Regions from separate parts of the Micromonospora sp. IBSANI012 genome, predicted to be linked through region 1. Evidence: riboswitches for the same ligand, from Rfam matches in the RefSeq annotation. Region 1 holds a riboswitch; the other holds the start of a gene.
The links. Region 1 has a riboswitch for thiamine pyrophosphate ahead of thiE (thiamine phosphate synthase). Riboswitches for the same ligand answer to the same signal wherever they lie in the genome.

Region 1 (10,700 bases):
GGCCCAGCTGGCGTACGCGGACGCGCTGGCCGCCTGGGGCGAGACCGGCGGGTACGACGCCGAGGTGCTCTTCGACACGGTCGCCACCATCGTGTTGGACCTGCCCTGGGACGCCGCCCGGGACCGCCCGGTGCGGACCCTCTCCGGCGGCCAGCAGAAGCGCTTCGCCCTGGAACTGCTGCTGCGCGGCACCGACGAGGTACTGCTCCTCGACGAGCCGGACAACTTCCTCGACGTGCCCGGCAAGCGCTGGCTGGAGGCGCGGCTGCGCGAGTCCGGCAAGTCCGTGCTCTACGTCTCGCACGACCGGGAACTGCTGGCGCAGTTCGCCGACCGGGTGGTCGCCGTCGAGGGCGGCAGCGCCTGGGTGCACCCGGCGGGCTTCGCCAGCTGGTACGACGCCCGGGTGGCCCGGCACGCCCGCCTCGACGAGCTGCGCAAACGCTGGGACGAGGAACATCAGAAGCTGCGCGAGCTGATGCTGATGTACAAGCAGAAGGCCGCGTACAACGACGGGATGGCGTCGCGCTACCAGGCGGCGCAGACCCGGCTGCGCAAGTTCGAGGAGGCCGGGCCGCCGCCCGTACCCCCGAAGGACCAGGACATCCGGATGCGCCTGGCCGGCGGGCGGACCGGCAAGCGCGCGGTCATCTGCGACCAGTTGGAGCTCGACGGCCTGACCTACCCCTTCGACCTGGAACTCTGGTACGGCGACCGGGTCGCCGTGCTCGGTGCCAACGGCACCGGGAAGTCGCACTTCCTGCGGCTGCTCGCCCGGGGCGGCACCGACCCGGACCCGGCCAACGGCCCGGTCGACGGCGCGGCCGCGTTGGCCCCGGTCGCCCACGACGGCATGGTCCGGCTCGGCGCGCGGGTCCGGCCCGGCCACTTCTCCCAGACCCACGACCGGCCCGAGCTGGTGGCGAAGACCCTGGTCGAGATCCTCTGGCGGGGCGACGATCACCGGGCCGGGATGGACCGGCACGCCGCGATGGCGGCGCTCAGCCGGTACGAGCTGGCCGCGCAGGGCGACCAGCGCTTCGGCACCCTCTCCGGCGGGCAGCAGGCGCGTTTCCTGGTGCTGCTGCTGGAACTGTCCGGGGCGACCCTGCTGCTGCTCGACGAGCCGACGGACAACCTCGACCTCGCCTCCGCCGAGGCACTGGAGGCCGGGCTGGCCGCGTTCTCCGGGACGGTGGTCGCGGTCACCCACGACCGCTGGTTCACCCGGTCCTTCGACCGGTTCGTGCTGTTCGGCGGCGACGGCGAGGTGGTGGAGACACCGGAGCCGGTCTGGGACGTGCGCTGACGGCTCCATGGTCCCCGCCCCGGGCGGGCGGTCGCGGGGCTCGCGGCTCGGGGCGGGCATAGGGTGGATCACGTGACTGAGATGACCTACCGCCGGTTGGGCGACTCCGGGCTCGTGGTGTCCGTGGTCGGCATCGGCTGCAACAACTTCGGCCGCAAGCTCGACCTCGACGGCACCCGGGCGGTGGTCGACGCCGCCCTCGACGCCGGGATCAACTTCTTCGACACCGCCGACATCTACGGCGAACCGCAGGGCGGCTCCGAGGAACTGCTCGGGCAGGCGCTCAAGGGGCGCCGGGACGACGTGGTGGTGGCCACCAAGTTCGGCATGGACATGCAGGGCATGAACGGCCCCGACCACGGCGCCCGGGGCGCGCGCCGCTACATCGCCCGGGCGGTGGAGGCGTCGCTGCGCCGGCTCGGCACCGACCACATCGACCTGTACCAGATGCACGAGCCCGACCCGGGCACCCCGATCGACGAGACGCTCGCCGCCCTGGACGACCTCGTCCGCGCCGGCAAGGTGCGTTACCTCGGCAACTCCAACTTCGCCGGCTGGCAGATCGCCGACGCCGACTGGGTCGCCTCGTCCAACGGGCGGGCCCGGTTCATCAGCGCGCAGAACCACTACTCGCTGCTGGAACGCTCCGTCGAGACCGAGGTCGTGCCCGCCTGCGAGCGGTTCGGCCTGGGCATGCTGCCGTTCTTCCCGCTCGCCAACGGCCTGCTCACCGGCAAGTACAAGCGCAACGAGGCGCCGCCCGCCGGCAGCCGGCTCTCCGGCGGTGGCCGGTACGCGCAGCGCCTCGCCGCCGCGGACTGGGACACCATCGAGGCCATCGAGGCGTACGCCGGCGAGCGCGGCCTGTCGATGCTCCAGGTGGCGATCGGCGGGCTGGCCGCCCGTCCGGCGGTGACCTCGGTGATCGCCGGCGCCACCACGCCGGAGCAGGTGCGGGCGAACGCCGAGGCCGGCACCTGGCAGCCCAGCGACGAGGACCTGGACGCCCTCGACGCCATCCTCTGACCGTCGGCCGGTCGGCCTGGGGCCGGCGGTCGCACCACCCGTGAGCGGGGCACCTCGGAGTCGTTGCGACGCCGCGGAGGTGCCCCGCCCTTTCGTGGCCGGCCGTCCACTCAGGGCCAACCGGACAGCATGGCGTGAGCGCTGCGTCACGCGCTGCCCACTCCGTCGAGTTGAGACGGTCCGTGGGAAAAGCGCACCCCCGCCCTTGGCGGATCGGCGCATCCGTCGTACGGTATGCCGCAAGTGACCCACGGGAGCCCGGTGCACCGGGCTGAGAGGGGGGCTGAAGCCCCCGACCGTAGAACCTGATCCGGGTAATGCCGGCGCAGGGAGGAGCGTTGCCGTGCCGTCCCTGGGACGACTGCATCTGATCACCGACACCCGGCCGGGGCGCGATCCGCTCGCCGTGCTGCGCGCCGCCCTGCCGGTGGCCCGCGCCGAGCTGGTCGTACAGGTCCGGGTGGACGACGACGCCACCGACCGGCAGGCGTACGACCTGGCCCGCCGGGTGCTCGCGCTCTGCGCGCCGTACGGGGTGCCGTGCCTGGTCAACGACCGGCTGCACGTGGCGCTCGCGGTCGGCGCCGCCGGGGGCCACGTGGGCGCGGACGACCTGCCGGTCGGGGCGGCCCGCCGGGTGCTCGGCGGCACCGCCGTGCTGGGCGCCACCGCCCGGGAACCGGGCACCGCCACCGAGGCGGTCGCCGCCGGGGCCAGCTACCTGGGCGTGGGCCCCTGCCACGCCACCACCACGAAGGCCGGCCTGCCGGCCCCGATCGGCCCGGACGGGGTACGCGCCGTCGCCGAGGCCGTCGCCGTGCCGGTGATCGCCATCGGCGGGGTGACCGCCGCGTCGGTGCCGGCGCTGCGGGCCGCCGGGGCGTACGGGGTGGCGGTGGTGGGGGCGCTGTCCGGATCAACGGATCCGGCCCGAGCTACCGCTGAACTGCTCGGGGCGCTGACGTGCTGACCCGACCGGACGTCGCCGTGGTGGGGGCGGGACCGGTCGGGCTGGCGATCGCCTGGCGCTGCGCCGCGCGCGGGCTGCGCGTCGTCGTGCACGATCCCGCTCCCGGCTCCGGCGCGTCCCACGTGGCCGCCGGGATGCTCTCGCCGGTCGCCGAGGCGTACTTCGGGGAGCACGAGCTGACCGGGCTGCTCACCGAGTCGGCCGCCCGCTGGCCCGGCTTCGCCGCCGAGCTGGCCGAGGCCGCCGGCACCGACTTCGGCCACCGCACCGAGGGCACCCTCGTCGTCGGGCTCACCGGTGACGACCTGGCCGAGGCGCGGCGACTCTGGTCGTACCAGCAGGGGTTGGGGCTGCCGATCACGCCGCTGCGCCCCTCCGAGCTGCGGGACCGCGAGCCGGCGCTGGCGCCGCGGGTGCGCGGCGGCGCGGTCGCGCCCGGCGACCACCAGGTCGACCCGCGGCGGCTGGTGGCCGCGCTGCGGGCGGCGGCCGAGCGGGCCGGGGCCAGGCTGGTGCCCGGCGCGGTCGCGAGCCTCACCGACGTGGACGCCCGGGTCACCGTGGTCGCCGCCGGCTGCGGCGCCGCCGCGCTCACCAGCCTGCCGGTCCGGCCGGTGAAGGGGCAGGTGCTCCGGCTGCGCGCGCCCGGTCGCGGCACGCCGGACTTCCGGCACGTGATCCGGGGGTACGCCGACGGCGAGTCGGTGTACCTGGTGCCGCGCGCCGACGGTGAGGTGGTCCTCGGGGCGACCGTCGAGGAGCGCGCCGACACCGAGGTGACCGCCGGGGCGGTGCTGCGGCTGCTCCGCGCCGCCGTCGACCTGGTGCCCGACCTCGCCGAGTACGACCTGGTGGAGGCCGCCGCCGGGCTACGCCCCGGTACGCCGGACAACGCGCCGATCCTCGGGCCGCTGCCCGGCCGGCCCGGTGTGCTGGTCGCCACCGGCCACCACCGGCACGGCATCCTGCTCACCCCGGTCACCGCCGACCTGATCACCGAGCTGGTGGTCACCGGCGCGGCGGACCCGCTGCTCGCCCCCTTCGCGCCGGACCGGTTCACCGCCGGCGCCGCCGCCCGAGCCGCCGGCCGGGACCGGATCGCACCCACCTCCGAGGAGGAGACGTGCAACTGATCGTCAACGGTGCCGGCCGGGACCTGCCCGGCGGGTCGACCGTGGCGGACCTGGTCCGCGCGGTCACCGAGCAGCGGCGCGGCCTCGCGGTGGCGGTGAACGGCGAGGTGGTGCCCCGCACCGGCTGGCCGGCGACTGTGCTGCGCGACGGCGACCGGGTCGAGGTCCTCAGCGCCGCCCAGGGCGGGTGAGTGGCGTGACGCTCACCATCGGCACCGTCACCCTCGGGTCGCGGCTCATCCTCGGCACCGGCGGCGCGGCCAACCTGCACGTGCTGGAGCAGGCCGTCCGGGCCTCCGGCACCGAGCTGGTCACGGTGGCCCTGCGCCGGGTGGACACCACCCCCGCCGCGGCCGGCGGGCTGCTCGACGTGCTGGACCGGTGCGGGGTGCGGCTACTGCCGAACACCGCCGGCTGCTACACCGCCGGCGAGGCGGTGAAGGTGGCCCACCTGGCCCGGGAGGCGTTCGACACCGACTGGGTGAAGCTGGAGGTGATCGGCGACGAGCGCACGCTGCTGCCCGACGGGGTGGAGCTGCTGCGCGCCGCCGAGGAACTGGTCGCCGACGGGTTCACCGTCCTGCCGTACACCTCCGACGACCCGATCCTGGCCCGCCGGTTGGCCGACGTGGGCTGCGCCGCGGTGATGCCGGCCGGTGCGCCGATCGGCTCCGGGCTGGGCGTGACCAACCCGCACCACATCCGGCTGATCCGGCAGAGCGTGGCCGTGCCGGTGATCCTCGACGCCGGCATCGGCACCGCCTCCGACGCGGCGCTCGCCATGGAGCTGGGCTGCGACGCGGTGCTGCTGGCCAGCGCGGTCACCCGGGCCGCCGACCCGGTGGCGATGGCCACCGCCATGCGATACGCGGTGGAGGCGGGCCGGCTCGCGTACGGCGCCGGCCGGATCGCCCGCCGCTTCCACGCCCTCGCCTCCACGCCCGACGAGGGAAGGCCCGACCTGTGACGGCGACGTGGCAGGTCGTCGACGGGCCGCCCGAGGCGGGCGGAGTGCGCGGTCCACGCCCCGTCGGGACGCGCACGGACCCGCGTCGAGCTGGCTCGGGGCGGCTCGCCGCGACCGGACCCGCCCGTCCGGTGGTGCCCTCGGGCCTGGTGCTGCTCACCGACCGGTGGCAGGCCCGGCGGCCGCTGCCGGAGGTGGTCGCGGCGGCGGTGGCCGGGGGAGTGCGCTGGGTGGTGCTGCGCGAGAAGGACCTGCCCCGCGCCGAACGCGCCGCCCTCGCCGCCGCGCTGCGCCCGCTCCTCGCCGAGGCCGGCGGAACCCTGATCGTCGCCGGCCCCGACCCCCTGGACGGCGACGCCGTCCACCTGCCGTCGGCCGGCCCCTACCCGCCACCGACCCTCGGCCTGGTCGGCCGCTCCTGCCACGACCGCGCCGAACTGGACCGACTCACCACAGAGGACTACGCCACCCTCTCACCCGTCTTCCCCAGCAGAACCAAACCCGGCTACGGCCCACCCCTCCAGGCAGCCGGGCTCGCCGAGCTGATCCAGGCCAGCCCCGTGCCGATCCTCGCCCTCGGCGGCATCGACACCCCCGACCAGGTGCACGCCTGCGTCCAGGCGGGAGCCGTCGGCGTGGCCGTGCTCGGCGCCGTCATGCGAGCCGAAGACCCCACCCAGGCAGCCGCCACCCTGACCGAGGCCTTCCACTCGTCGCTCGCCCCGGTGCCGCGAAGCCGGCACGCCCGCGCGGAGGTCTCCGACACGGGGCTGCGGCCGACCGTGCCCACGCAGGGATCAAGCCTGACCGCCCGGAGTGGGCACGGTCGGCCGCAGCCCTCCACACCGACACCGACGAACCCGCACGGTCGGCCGCAGCCCCCCACACCCACCACGGGAGAAACACAGTGACGCCCACGACCGTCCTCACCATCGCCGGCTCGGACTCCGGCGCCGGCGCCGGCATCCAGGCCGACCTCAAGGTCTTCGCCGCCCTCGGCGCGTACGGGACCAGCGTGATCACGGCCGTCACCGCGCAGAACACCCGGGGCGTCGACGCCGTGCTGCCGTTGCCCCCGCGCACGGTCACCGAGCAGCTCGACAGCGTGCTCGGCGACTTCCGCGTCCGGGCGGTGAAGACCGGGATGCTCGGCACCCCGGCGGTCGCCGACGCCGTGGCCGAGGCGGCGAAGGCGGGCCGGCTGCCGTACCTGGTCGTCGACCCGGTGCTGGTCGCCACCAGTGGACACCCGCTCGGCGTGGTGGAGGCGGTCGAGCGGCTGCTGCCGTACGCGGAGGTGGCGACGCCGAACTGCGCGGAGGCCGCCGCCCTCACCGGACGCACGGTGACCACGGTCGAGGAGATGGCGGTCGCCGCCGAGGCGATCGCCGCCGGCGGCCCGGCGCACGTGGTGGTGACCGGCGGTGACGTGGACGCCGGCGGCGAATCGGTCGACGTGCTGTGCGGCGGCGGGACGACCATCCTGCTGCGCGCGCCCCGGGTGCGGACCCGGCACACCCACGGCACCGGCTGCTCGTTCTCGGCGGCGATCGCCGTCCGGCTGGCGGCGGGCGACCCGGTGCCGGTCGCGGTCGCCGCCGCCAAGGAGTACGTCACCCGGGCGCTGACCGGCGCGCGGGACTGGGAACTGGGCGCGGGACGCGGCCCGCTGGACCACTTCGGCTGGTCCTGTTGACCATCAGGGAGGCTGTCATGCAGGCACGTCGCAAGGTCTACGTCGAGGGGTCGCGGCCGGACGTCCGGGTGCCGTTCGCCGAGGTGGAGCTGGCCGGGGACAACCCGCCGCTGCGCCGCTACGACACCTCCGGCCCGGGCTCCGATCCTGAGGTGGGGCTGCCGCCGCTGCGCGGAGGGTGGATCGCCGAGCGCGGTGACGTGGCCCCGGTGCGCGGTGCGGGCACGCCGTTGGCCGGGACGGACGGGAGGCGGCCCACCCAGCTCGCGTACGCCCGCGCCGGGGTCGTCACGCCGGAGATGGAGTTCGTGGCGATCCGGGAGGGGATGGCGCCGGAGTTCGTCCGGGACGAGATCGCCGCCGGGCGGGCGGTGCTGCCGCTCAACGTCAACCACCCCGAGTGCGAGCCGGCGATCATCGGCAAGGCGTTCCTGGTGAAGGTGAATGCCAACATCGGCACCTCAGCGGTCACCTCCTCGGTCGCGGAGGAGGTGGAGAAGCTGACCTGGGCGACCCGGTGGGGCGCCGACACCGTGATGGACCTGTCCACCGGCAAGCGGATCCACGAGACCCGCGAGGCCATCGTGCGCAACTCGCCGGTGCCGATCGGGACCGTGCCGATCTACCAGGCGCTGGAGAAGGTCGGCGGCGACCCGGTGAAGCTGAGCTGGGAGGTGTTCCGGGAGACCGTCGTCGAGCAGGCCGAGCAGGGCGTCGACTACATGACCGTGCACGCCGGGGTGCTGCTGCCGTACGTGCCGCTGGCGGTGGACCGGGTGACCGGGATCGTCTCCCGGGGCGGGTCGATCATGGCGGCCTGGTGCCTGGCGCACCACGAGGAGAACTTCCTCTACACCAACTTCCGGGAGCTGTGCGAGATCCTGGCGCGGTACGACGTCACGTTCTCCCTCGGCGACGGGCTGCGGCCCGGGTCGATCGCGGACGCCAACGACGAGGCCCAGTTCGCCGAGCTGCGGACCCTCGGCGAGCTGACGAAGATCGCCTGGGAGTACGACGTGCAGGTGATGATCGAGGGTCCGGGCCATGTCCCGATGCACAAGATCAAGGAGAACGTGGACCTCCAGCAGGAGTGGTGCCACGAGGCGCCGTTCTACACGCTCGGCCCGCTGACCACGGACATCGCCCCCGCGTACGACCACATCACCTCGGCCATCGGCGCGGCGATGATCGGCATGTTCGGCACCGCGATGCTCTGCTACGTCACCCCGAAGGAGCACCTCGGGCTGCCGGACCGGGACGACGTGAAGGCGGGCGTGATCGCGTACAAGATCGCGGCGCACGCGGCCGACCTGGCCAAGGGCCACCCCGGCGCACAGGCCTGGGACGACGCGCTGTCCAAGGCCCGGTTCGAGTTCCGCTGGGAGGATCAGTTCAACCTCTCGCTGGACCCGGAGACCGCCCGCTCGTACCACGACGCGACGCTGCCGGCCGAGCCGGCGAAGACCGCGCACTTCTGCTCGATGTGCGGGCCGAAGTTCTGCTCCATGAAGATCACCCAGGAGCTGAAGGACTATGCCGCGCGCGGCATGCAGGACAAGTCGGCGGAGTTCCTCTCCTCCGGCGGCCGGGTGTACCTGCCGATGGCCTGACCCAGAACCACGCCGGTCCGGCGACGGCGGGTGCTGTCGCCGGACCGCTGTGCTTCCTCAGTCCCGGTGGTGCCGGCCGCCGGACCGCAGCGAGCGGCGGCCGCTCTCCGTCTCCGGCTCGTTGTCGGCCAGCGGGCGGCTCAGGCCGGCGACCCAGTCGACGTACTCCTCGTCCTGCGCGGCGAGCGGCTCCGCCTCCGGGCTCTCGGCCGGCGGTTCGGCGCCGCGCGCCTTGTTGCGGCGGAACAGGCTCCGCTTCGGCCGGGACCGGTCGGCCGCCGGTTCCGGCTCGACCTCCGACGACGGTTCGGCCCCGCGAGGTTCGGCACCGGGCACCTCGGCGGCGGGCAGGTCGGTCGACCGGCTCGCCGTACGGGGGGTGCCGGGCCGGGAGTCGTCCGCGTCCCAGCGGAAGGTGACCGGCTTCGGTTCCTCCTCCGGACCGTGGTCCGGGAAGGGCAGGCCGGCGCGGGGCGGCGCAGGTGCGGGGCGGGGCGCGGGGAAGGCGTTCCAGCTCGCCGCGCTGTTCAGGTCGGGCAGTTGGTGCCGGGGGCGGGGCGCCGGCTCGGCGCTCGCGGGAGTGGCACCGGCGGTGGGTGGGGTGTGGCGCACCGGGATGCGGTCCGCGCTCGACGCCCGTACGCCGGGCCGGGGAACCGGCGCGTCGCGGACGTCGTCCCTGGTGGACCCGGTCGAGGGGTACTCGGAGCGCGCCGAGTCGGAAGCTGCCGGGTCGAACCGCGCCGAGTCGGACGCTGTCGGGCCGAACCGTGCCGGGTCGAGCGCCGCCGGGTCGAGCGTGGCCGAGTCGAGCGGCGCGGGGTCGAGCGTGGCCGGGTCGAGCGGCGCCGAGTCGAGCCTGGCCGGGTCGAGCGTGGCCGGGTCGAGCGGCGCCGAGTCGAGCCTGGCCGGGTCGAGCGTGGCCGGGTCGAGCGGCGCCGAGTCGAGCGTGGCCGGGTCGAGCGTGGCCGGGTCGAGCGGCGCCGGGTCCAGCCTGGCGGCGTCGAGTTCGGTGGTGTCATGGCCGGCTTCGCCGAGCCGGGCTGTGTCGAGTTCCGGCCGGTCGAGGCGGGTCCGGTCGAGCGCTCGGTCGAGCCCGGGCCGGTCGAGTCTGGGCCGGTCGTGCGCACGCTCGGGGGCGGCGTCCGGCGCGGTGTCCGCACCGGAACGGGCGGCGGGCGAGTCGGCCGGCTCGGGGGCGGCCGTCGGGTCCGCGGCGCGGGCCGCCCGCTTCGCCGAGCCCCGCTGGCCGGTGCCCGCAGCGGCGGTGCCGGTGGCGGCAGCGGCAGGAGCGGCGGTGCCGGTGGTGGCGGCGGAAGCGGCAGAACCGGTGGTGGCAGCGGCGGGACCGGCATCGGTGGTCGACGCGGCGTCGCTGGTGGTGGCGGGGGTGTCGGTCACCGGCTCGTCCGACCCTGCGGAGCGGGACTTGCGGGTCCGCTTCGGCCGGGGCCGGGGGGTGACGGTGGTTGCCTCGGCTGGCTCGGCCGTCCCGGTGGGATCGGCGGTGAGTGCCGCTTCCTCGGTGCCGTGCGACTGCTCCGCCGTCGCGGTGTGGTCGGTGGTGGCTGCCGTCTCCTCGGTGCGGCTCGGCTGCTCGGCCCGGTCCGCGGCCCGTGGTGCCGCCACCGACCCGACGGCGACCTGCGGCGTGACCTGGCCAACCGCTGCCGGCGTGTCGAGCTGGTCGGCGACCGGTGCAACCTGGACCGGATCGGCCGCGCGCGGCCCGTCGGACGGGACAGCAGCCGGTGGAACCTGGGCCCGGCCGGCGGCCGATGGAACCTGGACCGGGTCGGAAGCGAGCGGAACCTGGACCGGGTCGGCAGTGGGCGGAACCTGGACCGGGTCGGCGGTGGGTGGAACCTGGACCGGCTTGGCCGCTCGCGGCCCGTCCGACGGGACGGCCGGCGGCGCGGCGGGGAAGCTGTCGACCACCGGCTCCCCGGCGGGTACCGCCGGTGTGATCCGGCCGGCCGTGCCGTCCCG
Region 2 (10,700 bases), 680 kb from region 1:
TACCTGTTCGGCTCGCTGACCACCATCTCGCCGCAGGACCTGATCACCATCGCGGTACTCGGCGCGGCCATCCTGGTCACCATGCTGGCGCTGCGCCCGGCGCTCTTCGCGGTCTGCCACGACGAGGAGTACGCCCGGGTCGCCGGGCTGCCGGTCCGGACGTTGAACCTGCTGCTGGCGGTGGCCACCGCGGTCACCGTCACCATCGCCATGCGGGCGGTCGGGGTGCTGCTGATCAGCGCCCTGATGGTGGTGCCGGTGGCGACCGCGCAGCAGGTCACCCGGGGTTTCCGCAGCACCATGACGGCGGCCATGGCGCTCGGCCTCTTCGCGGCCGGGGCCGGGGTCTGGGTGGCGGCCACCGCCGACACCGCCCCGGGCGCCTCGGTGGTGCTGCTGGCGATCGCCTCGTTCCTGGTGGTCGCGCTCGCCGCCGCCGGCTGGCGGACGCTGCGCCGGCGGTCCACCCCGGCGGGTACGCCGGCGGCCGAGCCGCACGAGGTCGTGCTCCGGTGACGCCGCCCCGGCACCTGTCGGTGGTATTGGTTAGCGTTGCAGGGTGACCGGCACGAACGGCTACGAGGCCTACGAGGGCGCAGGTGACCTGCTCCGCGCCCTGTCCGCCCCGATCCGGCTGGCGATCGTGAGCGAGCTGGCGCAGGGTGAACGGTGTGTGCACGAGCTGGTGGAGAAGCTCGGCGCCCCCCAGCCGCTGGTCTCCCAGCACCTGCGGGTGCTGCGCGGGGCGGGGGTGGTCCGCGGCTCGCGGCGCGGCCGCGAGATCGCGTACGCGCTGGTCGACGAGCACGTGGCGCACATCGTGGCGGACGCGGTGAGCCACGCCGGGGAGGGGTCATGAGCGAGGGGGCGCTGCGGAACACGCGGCAGCGCACGGCGGTGAGTTCCCTGCTCGCCGAGGTGGAGGGCTTCCACAGCGCGCAGGAACTGCACGCGATGCTCCGTGACCGGGGCGAGCGGGTCGGGCTGACCACCGTCTACCGCACGTTGCAGGGTCTCGCCGACGCGGGCGAGATCGACGTGATGCGCCCGCCCGGTGGGGAGCACCTCTACCGCCGGTGCAGCGAGGGGCACCACCACCACCTGGTCTGCCGGGCCTGCGGTCGCACCGTCGAGGTGGCCGGGCCGGCGGTGGAGACCTGGGCCGAGCGGGTCGCCGCCCAACACGGGTACGCCGACGTCAGCCACACCCTGGAGATCTTCGGCACCTGCCCGAAGTGCGCCGCCTGACGGCGATTCAGGGGGTGCCCGCCGCGCCGCGTCGTGGCACGCTGTCCGGCGTGAAGATCTACGCCGATCGCTTCCCCGTCGCCCTCCGTCAGCTCCTCACCGACCTGCTCGTCGTCGTCTGGGTGTACGCGGCAATCCGCTTCGCCCTGTGGGTGCACGACCTGGTGCAGAAACTCGCCGTACCCGGACAGAAGCTGGAGGGGGCCGGCGGTGGTCTCGCCGACAACCTGGCCGAGGCCGGCGGCAAGGTCGGCCGGGTGCCGCTGGTCGGCGACGAGCTGACCGCCCCCTTCGAGCGGGCGGCCGAGGCGGCCCGCGCGGTCGCCGACGCCGGCCGGGACCAGCAGGAACTGGTCGGCCAGCTCGCCCTGGCCCTCGCCATCGCCGTGCTGGTCTTCCCGCTCGCCCTGGTGCTCTTCGGCTGGCTGCCGCTGCGGGTGCGCTGGATGCGCCGGGCCGCCTCGGCGAAGGCGCTCGCCACCGCCCCGGCCGGGCGGGACCTGCTGGCGCTGCGTGCCCTCGTCGGGCAGCCGCTGCGCAAGCTGACCAGGATCGATCCGGACGTGGCGGAGGCGTGGCGGCGGGGCGACGACGCCACCGTCGACGCGCTCGCCGCACTGGAGCTGCGCCGACTCGGCCTGCGGGGCGGCCGCTAGGGTGTGGCGGTGCTGTACTTCCTGATCGTCGTCGCCGTGCTGCTGCTCGGGTACGCCGCCGTCCTGGTGAGCTTCGTCCGCAAGGGTCGCAAGATCCCGCCGCAGGCGTACCTGGTGCTCGCCCTGCTCAACGGGCTGATCCTCGCGGCGGTGCTGGCCTGGGCCATCGCCCGCTGACGCGAGCGACGGCCCAGCCCTTGCTCAGCCGCCCTGGCGCGGGATCCGGCGGCGGACGTCCGGCGTGGTCGACGGGCCGGGTGACCAGCGCGCCACCCAGGGGGTGTCGGCCGGCGGGGTGAGCACGCCGGACTCCAGCGCGGCGTACCGGCCGGCGAGGATCCGCTTCGCCGCCGCGACGTCGACGGAGTCGGTGTTCTCCCACAGCGCGATGAACAGCTGATCCACCCGGACCCGGGCCTGCCGGCAGAACAGGTCGGCCAGCTCGACGTTCTCCGGGCGGGTGTCCCGCTCCGCGTACGCCCGCACGCAGACCGCGGACATCGCGAACAGCTCCGCGCCGATGTCCACCACCCGGCCGAGGAACGCCTGCTTGCGTTCCATCTTTCCCTGCCAGCGGGACATCGCGTAGAAGGTCGAGCGGGCAAGCTTGCGGGAGTGCCGCTCCACCTGCCGCAGGTGGGCGGCGAGCGGGCCGAACTCGCCGTACGCGTTGGGAGTCTGTCCCCTGCCGACGGCGAGGGTGGGCAGCCACCTGGCGTAGAAGGCCCCGGCCCGCGCCCCCGCCCTGGCCTTGCGGCCGAGGCCGGCGTCCGGGTCGATGATGTCGCCGGCGACCGAGAGGTGCGCGTCGACCGCCTCCCGGGCGATGAGCAGGTGCATGATCTCGGTGGAGCCCTCGAAGATCCGGTTGATCCGCAGGTCCCGCAGCATCTGCTCGACCGCGGCCGGGCGTTCGCCCCGGGCGGCGAGCGAGTCGGCCGTCTCGTAGCCGCGCCCGCCCCGGATCTGGATCAGCTCGTCGGCGATCTTCCAGGCCATCTCGCTGGCGTAGAGCTTGACCAGGGCCGCCTCGATCCGGATGTCGTTGCGGTCGTCGTCGGCGAGCAGGCAGCAGAGGTCGAGCATGGTCTCCATGCCGTACGTGGTGGCGGCGGTGAAGGCGAGCTTCTGGGCGACCGCCTCGTGCTCGCCGACCGGCCGGCCCCACTGCACCCGGTCGGCGGCCCACTCCCGGGCCACGTTCAGCGACCACTTGCCCGCGCCGACGCACATCGCCGGCAGCGACAGCCGACCGGTGTTCAGCGTGGTCAGGGCGATCTTCAGCCCCTTGCCCTCGCCGCCGATGACGTTCTCCCGGGGCACGAAGACGTCGTGGAACCGGGTGAGGCTGTTCTCCAGGCCGCGCAGGCCGAGGAAGGCGTTGCGCCGCTCGACCGTGATGCCGTCGCTGTCGCCGTCGACCACGAACGCGGTGATGCCGCCGCGCCGCCCCTCGCCGGCCGGCACCCGGGCCATCACCACCAGCAGGGTGGCCACGGTGCCGTTGGTGGCCCAGAGCTTCACCCCGTTGAGCCGGTAGCCCGTGCCGTCGGCGGTCGGCTCGGCGATGGTGGCCAGGCGGGCCGGGTCGGAGCCGACGTCCGGCTCGGTGAGCAGGAACGCGGAGACCTCCCCGGCGGCCAGCCGGGGCAGGAAGCGCTGCTTCTGCTCGTCGGTGCCGAACATCTTCAGCGGCTGCGGCACGCCGATCGACTGGTGGGCGGAGAGCAGCGCGCCGATCGCCGGGCTGACCGAGCCGGCCAGCATCAGCGCCCGGCAGTAGTGCAGGTTGCTCAGGCCGAGACCACCGTACTTCCGGTCGATCTTCATGCCGAACGCGCCGAGTCGGGCCAGGCCCTGGAACACCTCGTCCGGGATGGACGCGTCGCGCTCGATGGCCCCGCCGTCCACCTCGGACCGCAGGTACGCCCCGAACTCGGTGAGGAACCGCTCGGCCCGCGCGTCGTCGTCCGGGTCGGACCGGGGCCAGGGGTGGATCAGGTCGAGCCGGAACCGGCCGAGGAAGAGCTCCTTGCCGAAGCTGGGCCGGTCCCAGGCGGTTTCCCGGGCCGCCTCGGCGACCTGTCGGGCCTCCTTCTCGGAGACCTGGCCCGCCTCGGCCGGCAGCGGCCCGGCGCCGTCCTCGGTGGGTCGGCTGTTGTGCGTCGTGGTCACGGCTGCCCCCTCGAACCTCGGTCCGGATGCGTCAACGTGCTCGACAAAAGCAACGCTACCCCCGGGTGTTACCCAGGGGTAGCGTTGCGCGCACGTCGATTTCCCGGCCCGGTGACCGGGTCAGTCGCCGGTCAGCACCTGCGGCTCGTCATCGTCGTCGTCTTCGACGTCCTCACCCCAGTTGCGCCGGGCGATCGGCAGGAAGACCCAGAAGGTCAGGAACCACAGCGCGGTGAGCGCGCTCAGCACCAGGGCCACGCCGCGGTGCAGCACGAAGTCAGTGATCAGCAGCACCGCGCTGACCATCGAGATCAGCATGAAGGCGAGGCCGGCGCTGGCCATCCGGTGGGCGAAGCGCACCAGCTCCGGCTTGCGCCCTTGGCGGAACAGCGCGCGATGGAAGGCGACCGGCGAGATGATCATCGCGGTGGCGGCCGCCGCCGACAGCAGCGAGACGATGTAGACGTCCTTCTGGAAGCCGCTGGTCCGGGTGAAGCCGTTGCTGAACGGCAGGGTCAGCAGAAAGGCGAAGAGGATCTGCACGCCGGTCTGCGCGACGCGCAACTCCTGGAGCAGGTCGGCGAAGTTGCGCTGCCAGCGCTGCTTCTCGGATTCCTTCGACACGCGCTACCTCCGGAAGAGACGGTACTGCCGACAGGGCTCACCCCGCCGGCAGCAACGCCAATGCCCCTACCAAAGCAGCGCGAAACCGGCTCACGATGCCTCCCCTCGTTTGCGACTGCGGGGCTCGCAAACCCGGCTCACTCCTCGCGCTCACGCCCCTCGGCGGATACGGCCGGCGTACCGGGCCTCCAGCGCGGCGTTGTGCTCGTCGCCGCCGGTGATGTTCGCCGACAGGTAGACCGGGGGCCGCTCCCCCGCCGCGATCAGCCGGGTCACCGTCTCGGCCACGATCTGCTGGGCCAGCAGGGCCGCGGTGATCGAGGAGACCGCGCCGACCGCGCCGCCGTCGGGCAGCGGCAGGGTCGCGTCACCGTACGGGGCGCCGTTGTCCAGCACCACGTCGGCGAAGTCGGCGAGCTTGCGCCCGGACGGGTGCCGCGAGGCCATCCGGCCCGAGTGCTGCGCCGAGGTGATCGCCACCAGCCGGTGCCCGCGCTCGACGACCAGCGACGCGAACTCCACCATCGCGCCGTTGACGCCGGAGTTGGAGGCCAGCACGAAGATGTCCGACGGGCGGACCGGGGCCAGCTCGTAGAGCCGGTGCGCCACGGCCGGATCGCGCTCCAGGTGCGGCCCGAGGATGCTCGCCGGCTCGCCGCCCAGCAGCACCAGGTCGCGCAGCGCGATCCGGTTGGTCGGCACCAGCCCGCCGGCCCGGCCGGCGATCTCCATCGCCAGCGCCTCGGAGTGGCCGGTGCCGAAGGCGTGCACCACCCCGTCGGCGCGCAGCGCCTCGGCGATCAGGTCGGCCGCCCGACCCACCGCCTCCCGCTGGCTCGCGGCCACCCGGCCGATCGTCTCGGTCACCACCGCCAGGTATGCCTCGGCGCTCACCGTCATGCGTTCCTCCGTCCGCTCGTCGGTCCTGTTCGTCGGGTCGGCCCGCGGCGGGCTCAGTCCAGGCCGCGTACCCGGGCCAGGATCGCCTCGGCCAGCGGGGCCGGCGCCTCGTCGGGAATCCAGTGGGTGACGCCGGGGAGCGCGACGAACCGGTACGGCCCGGTCACCTGGGCGGCGCAGGCCTCGGCGGCGGTCCGGCCGATCGCGACGTCCCCATCGCTCCAGACGAAGGTGGTGGGCACCGCGACCGGCCCGGTCCGCGCCAGGTCGGCCCGGGACATGGCCCGGTACCAGTTCAGCGCCCCGGTCAGCGCGCCCGGCTCCCGCATCGGCTCGGCGTACCGGGCCACCTGCCGAGCGGCGCCCACCCCGGAGAGCAGCCGGCGCAGGGCGGTCGCCTGCATGGCCAGCAGCACCTTCTCGGCCTTGCCCGGCTGGCGGAACAGCAGCATGTACGACGAGCGCGCCTTCTGCCGCGGGTCGTTCGCCAGCGCGTGCGCCATCGCAGCCGGATGCGGCACGGAGACGGCGGTCAGGGTGCGGACCCGCTCGGGATGACCCGCGGCGAGGCCCCAGGCGACGATGGCGCCCCAGTCGTGCCCCACCACGTGGGCCGCCTGGACACCCAGCGCGTCGAGCAGCGCCACCGCGTCCGCGACCAGCTCCGGCAGCCGGTAGGCGGCCACCTCGGTCGGGCGGGCGGCCGGCGAGTAGCCCCGCTGGTCCGGCGCGTACGTGCGCAGGCCGGCGGCGTGCAGCGCCGGCACCACGTCGTCCCACTCGCCGCCGTGCTGCGGGAAGCCGTGCAGCAGGAGGACGGGTTCGCCGCCCTCCGGGCCGCCGGTGCGTACCTCGAACGTCAGCCCTCGCGCCTCGACCCGCATGATCGGCAGCCTACCCAGCCCGGCGGTCGTCCACCCGGGCCGACCGTGGCGGGGTCGGAGCTGTTAGCGTCGACGAGACAACTTCACATCCGACAGGGGAGCGCACAGCGCTGAGAGTGCGGGCACCGCCCGCAGACCCTCGAACCTGATCTGGGTAATGCCAGCGCAGGGAGTTCGGTCGACCTCCAGCCGCGCCGCCGTCCGGTCCCACACCGGGCGCGGCGTGCGTCTTCTCCTGGTTCGATCATTTGGACTGGGAGCACACATGACCAACACCGACAGCAACCGGTGGCGCACCATCGACATCGTCATCGCGGCGGTGCTCGGGGTGGCCTTCGGCATCATCTTCTGGGCCTGGGGCCTGCTCTGGAACGGCCCCGCCGACGCGATCCCGCTGCCCGGCCGGGCGGCCATCTACGGCGTCTGGCTGGTCCCCGCCGTCCTCGGCGGTCTGATCATCCGCAAGCCGGGCGCCGCGTTCTTCACGCTCACCGTCGCCGCGCTGGTCTCGGTGGCGCTGGGCAGCAGCTGGGGCTGGACGTTGGTCATCCAGGGTCCGCTGGAGGCCGCCGCGGCGGAACTCGCCTTCGCGGCCTTCGGGTACCGCGTCTTCCGGCTGCCCATCGCCCTGCTGGCCGCCACGCTGGCCGGCCTGGCGGCGGCGATCTACGACGTCTTCGTCTGGTACCCGGACACCGCCTGGGGCAGCTTCCGCCTCCCCTACATCCTGATCACCGCCGCCAGCTCCCTGGTGGTCGCCGGCCTCGGCGGCATGGCCCTCACCCGGGCCCTCGCCCGCACCGGCGTCCTCGACCGGTTCCCCGCCGGCCGCGAGCGCGCCGCCATCTGACCGCCCCCCGCTTCGTTGATCAAGAGGTTTGCGTCAACGGGAGCCACCGTCGTGACGCAAACCTCTTGATCACCGGCCGGGAGCCGGGCGGGCCTGGGTAGGGAGGGGGTCAGGTGGGCGCGGTGGAGATGCGTGGGTTCGGGTGGCGGCACGCCGGGCGGAAGGCGTGGGCCGTGCGCGGGGTGGACCTGCGGATCGAGGCCGGGGAACGGGTCCTGCTGCTCGGGCCGTCCGGGGCGGGCAAGAGCACCCTGCTGGCGGCGCTGGCCGGGCTGCTGCCCGAGGACTCCGGCGAGCAGGAGGGCACCGTCGAGATCGACGGGCTCGACCCGCGCAAGGACCGGGAACGGGTCGGCATCGTCTTCCAGGACCCGGAGACCCAGCTCGTGATGGCCCGCAGCGGCGACGACGTCGCGTTCGGGCTGGAGAACCGGGGGGTGCCGGCCGGGGAGATCTGGCCGCGGGTGGACGAGGCGTTGCGCCGGGTCGGTTTCCCGTACCACCGGGACCGGCCCACCGCGGCGCTCTCCGGCGGCGAGCAGCAGCGCCTGGCCCTGGCCGGCGCGCTCGCCCTGCGCCCCGGCCTGCTGCTGCTCGACGAGCCGACCGCCAACCTCGACCCGGCCGGCGCGGACCTGGTCCGCCGGGCGGTCGCCGGCGCGCTGTCCGCCGACACCACCCTGATCCTGGTCGAACACCGGGTCGCCGAGGCCCTGCCGCTGGTCGACCGGGTGGTGGTGCTGGAGCCGGGCGGCGGCGTCCGCGCGGACGGCCCGCCGGAGGCGGTCTTCGCCGCGCACGGCGAGGCACTGGCCGCCGAGGGCGTCTGGGTGCCGGGCCGGACCATCCCGCCCCGGCACGCCACCACGCCGCCCGGCGAGGAGTTGCTCACCGCCGAGCGGCTCGGCCTGCCGCCCCGGCTGGCCCCCACCGACCTGCGGGTACGCGCCGGCGAGGCGCTCGCCGTGCTCGGGCCCAACGGCGTCGGCAAGTCCACCCTGGCCCTGCTCCTCGGCGGGCTGCTCCGCCCCGGCGTCGGCCGGGTCACCGCCACGGCAGCGCTGGCCGGGGCGGACGACCGTACTCCCCCGCACCGCTGGCGGGCGCCCGCGCTGGCCCGGCGGATCGGCTCGGTCTTCCAGGACCCGGAGCACCAGTTCGTCACCGCCACGGTCTTCGACGAGCTGGCGCTCGGCCCCCGCCGGACCGGCCAGTCCGAGCCGGCGGTACGCGCCACCGTGGACGCCCTGCTGGACCGCCTGCGGCTGACCCGGCTGGCCGGGGCGAACCCGTACACCCTCTCCGGCGGGGAGGCGCGGCGGCTGAGCGTGGCGACCGCGCTGGCCACCGCGCCCCGCCTGCTGATCTGCGACGAACCGACCTTCGGCCAGGACCGGCGCACCTGGCGGGAGCTGCTCGACCTCTTCGCCGAGCTGCGCGACGCCGGGCACGGCGTCGTCACCGTCACCCACGACGCGGACTTCGTCGCCGCGCTCGCCGACCGCACCGTCACCCTGCACCGGCGGCCCGACCCGGCCGGCGGCGACTCCGGGCGGCGCCCGTGATCAGCCTGGAACCGGTCGCGGCGCCCGGCGCGCCGCTGGCCCGGCGCAACCCGGTGGCGAAGCTGGCCGCCGCGTTGGTCTTCTCGGCCGTCCTGGTCGCCACCCTGGACCCGGTCGCCCCGGCCATCGCGATCGCCGTGGAGCTGGCCGTGCTGCCGCTGTTCGGGATCCGGTACCGGGTGCTGGCCCGGCGGGCCCTGCCGCTGCTGGCCGGCGCGGCCGGCATCGTGGTCACGCTGGTGCTCTTCGCCGCCGACCGGTCCGGCCGGGTGCTGCTGGACGCCGGGCCGCTGCTGGTCACCTCGGGCGTGCTGCTGACCGCGCTCGGGCTGGCGCTGCGGATGTTCGCGGTGGCCCTGCCGGGCGTGATCGTCTTCGCCACCACCGACCCGACCGACCTGGCCGACGCGCTGGTGCAGAACGCGAAGGCGCCGGCCCGCTTCGCCATCGGGACGCTGGCCGCGTTCCGGCTGGTCCCGCTGCTCGGCCAGGAGTGGCAGATGATCGAGATGGCCCGCCGGGCGCGCGGCGTGGACGCCGGGCGCAACCCGGTGGCGAAGCTACGGCTGTTCGTGTCGACCGCGTTCGCCCTGCTGGTCGGGGCGATCCGGCGGGGCACCCGGCTGGCGGTGGCGATGGACGCCCGGGGCTTCGACGCCGGCACCCCGCGCACCTTCGCCCGCCGGCAGCGGTTCGGCGTGGCCGACGGGCTGCTCGTCGCCGGAGCGGCCGTGCTGGGCGCTGCGGCGATCGCGGTCAGCGTCGCGCTCGGCACCTTCCGCCCGCTGATCGGCTGACCCGAGGCGACCGGGGCCGGACCGGGCGGCCCGGTGGTCGGGTCCGGACCGGAGGCCCGGTGGTCGGGTCCGGACCGGAGGCCCGGTGGTCGGGTCCGGACCGGAGGCCCGGTGGCCGGGTCCGGACCGGAGGCCCGGTGGCCGGGTCCAGACCGGCGGCCCGGTGGCCGGGTCCAGACCGGCGGCCCGGTGGTCGGGTCCAGCCGTGCGGCGCCGGCGACCCCTCCCGGCCGGCCACTGGTGGCGGGAAGGTGTCCGGTGAGCGTGATACCTCTGAGGCATCTTGATACCTCAGAGGTATCACGCTCGTCGCGGTCATACCTCCGCGCCGCGACACGCCGAACCGGCCCACCGGGCCGCTCCGGACCCGGTCCCGGTGCAGCAGAGGACGGATCGCCGCGCCGGGAGCGCGCTCCCGGCGCTCACGTGCGCCACCGGCCGCCGGATCAGGTACGCGACCGACCGGCATCCGTACCAGCAGCGCCGATCAGCTGCGGCGGAACGCGTACCGGCGGGTCTGGCCACGGGCGGCGGTGGAGCCGCCGCGCACCGACGGGCCGGTCCACGGCGGGGTCGCCGGGGCGGGTCGGGCGGCGGCGGGCGCGGAGCCCGTCTCCTCCGGCAGGGTGACCGGGGCGGCGGGCGCCACGGTGAGCGCGTCGAGATCCGGCGGGCTCACCGCCACCTTGGACGGCGCCGACGGGCGGGACTTCTTCGGACTGCGCTTGGCGGGCATACGCTGCCTCCTTCGGATGCGGGGACCGCGCCGCGAGGCGGGCGGTCGGCGGGCAGGGAACGGCCCGGGCGACCCGACCATGGAGACACCACCCGTACGAGACAAGGTGGGGATGCGGACGCCCGGCGCGGCCGGACCCCCGACGACGGCGGCGGGCCCGACTGGCTGAAGGTGAGGCGTCAGATACACATGCCGACAGGCTAACCCGCCGATGGCGGCGGCCGCAGCCGATTTACTGGCACCATCGGCGGCATGCTGATCGCGT

Region 2: another riboswitch for thiamine pyrophosphate. It lies ahead of ACTWM8_RS23715 (ECF transporter S component); the one in region 1 lies ahead of thiE (thiamine phosphate synthase).

Annotation. Positions count from the first base shown of each region.
Region 1 covers NZ_CP199933.1:5,828,116-5,838,815, reverse strand. The annotation lists gene ACTWM8_RS26945 (ATP-binding cassette domain-containing protein) at 1-1,309, shown strand, start outside; gene ACTWM8_RS26940 (aldo/keto reductase) at 1,373-2,335, shown strand; TPP riboswitch at 2,576-2,684, shown strand; gene thiE (thiamine phosphate synthase) at 2,679-3,305, shown strand; gene thiO (glycine oxidase ThiO) at 3,299-4,438, shown strand; gene thiS (sulfur carrier protein ThiS) at 4,429-4,629, shown strand; gene ACTWM8_RS26920 (thiazole synthase) at 4,626-5,405, shown strand; partial or broken gene ACTWM8_RS26915 (thiamine phosphate synthase) at 5,537-6,112, shown strand; gene thiD (bifunctional hydroxymethylpyrimidine kinase/phosphomethylpyrimidine kinase) at 6,313-7,101, shown strand; gene thiC (phosphomethylpyrimidine synthase ThiC) at 7,119-8,711, shown strand; gene ACTWM8_RS26900 (hypothetical protein) at 8,769-10,700, opposite strand, start outside.
Region 2 covers NZ_CP199933.1:5,145,277-5,155,976, forward strand. The annotation lists gene ACTWM8_RS23670 (metal ABC transporter permease) at 1-516, shown strand, start outside; gene ACTWM8_RS23675 (ArsR/SmtB family transcription factor) at 560-859, shown strand; gene ACTWM8_RS23680 (Fur family transcriptional regulator) at 856-1,248, shown strand; gene ACTWM8_RS23685 (hypothetical protein) at 1,299-1,904, shown strand; gene ACTWM8_RS23690 (hypothetical protein) at 1,914-2,081, shown strand; gene ACTWM8_RS23695 (acyl-CoA dehydrogenase family protein) at 2,106-4,079, opposite strand; gene ACTWM8_RS23700 (DUF6328 family protein) at 4,200-4,703, opposite strand; gene ACTWM8_RS23705 (SIS domain-containing protein) at 4,854-5,603, opposite strand; gene ACTWM8_RS23710 (alpha/beta fold hydrolase) at 5,657-6,487, opposite strand; TPP riboswitch at 6,572-6,677, shown strand; gene ACTWM8_RS23715 (ECF transporter S component) at 6,753-7,337, shown strand; gene ACTWM8_RS23720 (ABC transporter ATP-binding protein) at 7,451-8,902, shown strand; gene ACTWM8_RS23725 (energy-coupling factor transporter transmembrane component T family protein) at 8,899-9,699, shown strand; gene ACTWM8_RS23730 (hypothetical protein) at 10,187-10,435, opposite strand; gene ACTWM8_RS23735 (MTH1187 family thiamine-binding protein) at 10,688-10,700, shown strand, end outside.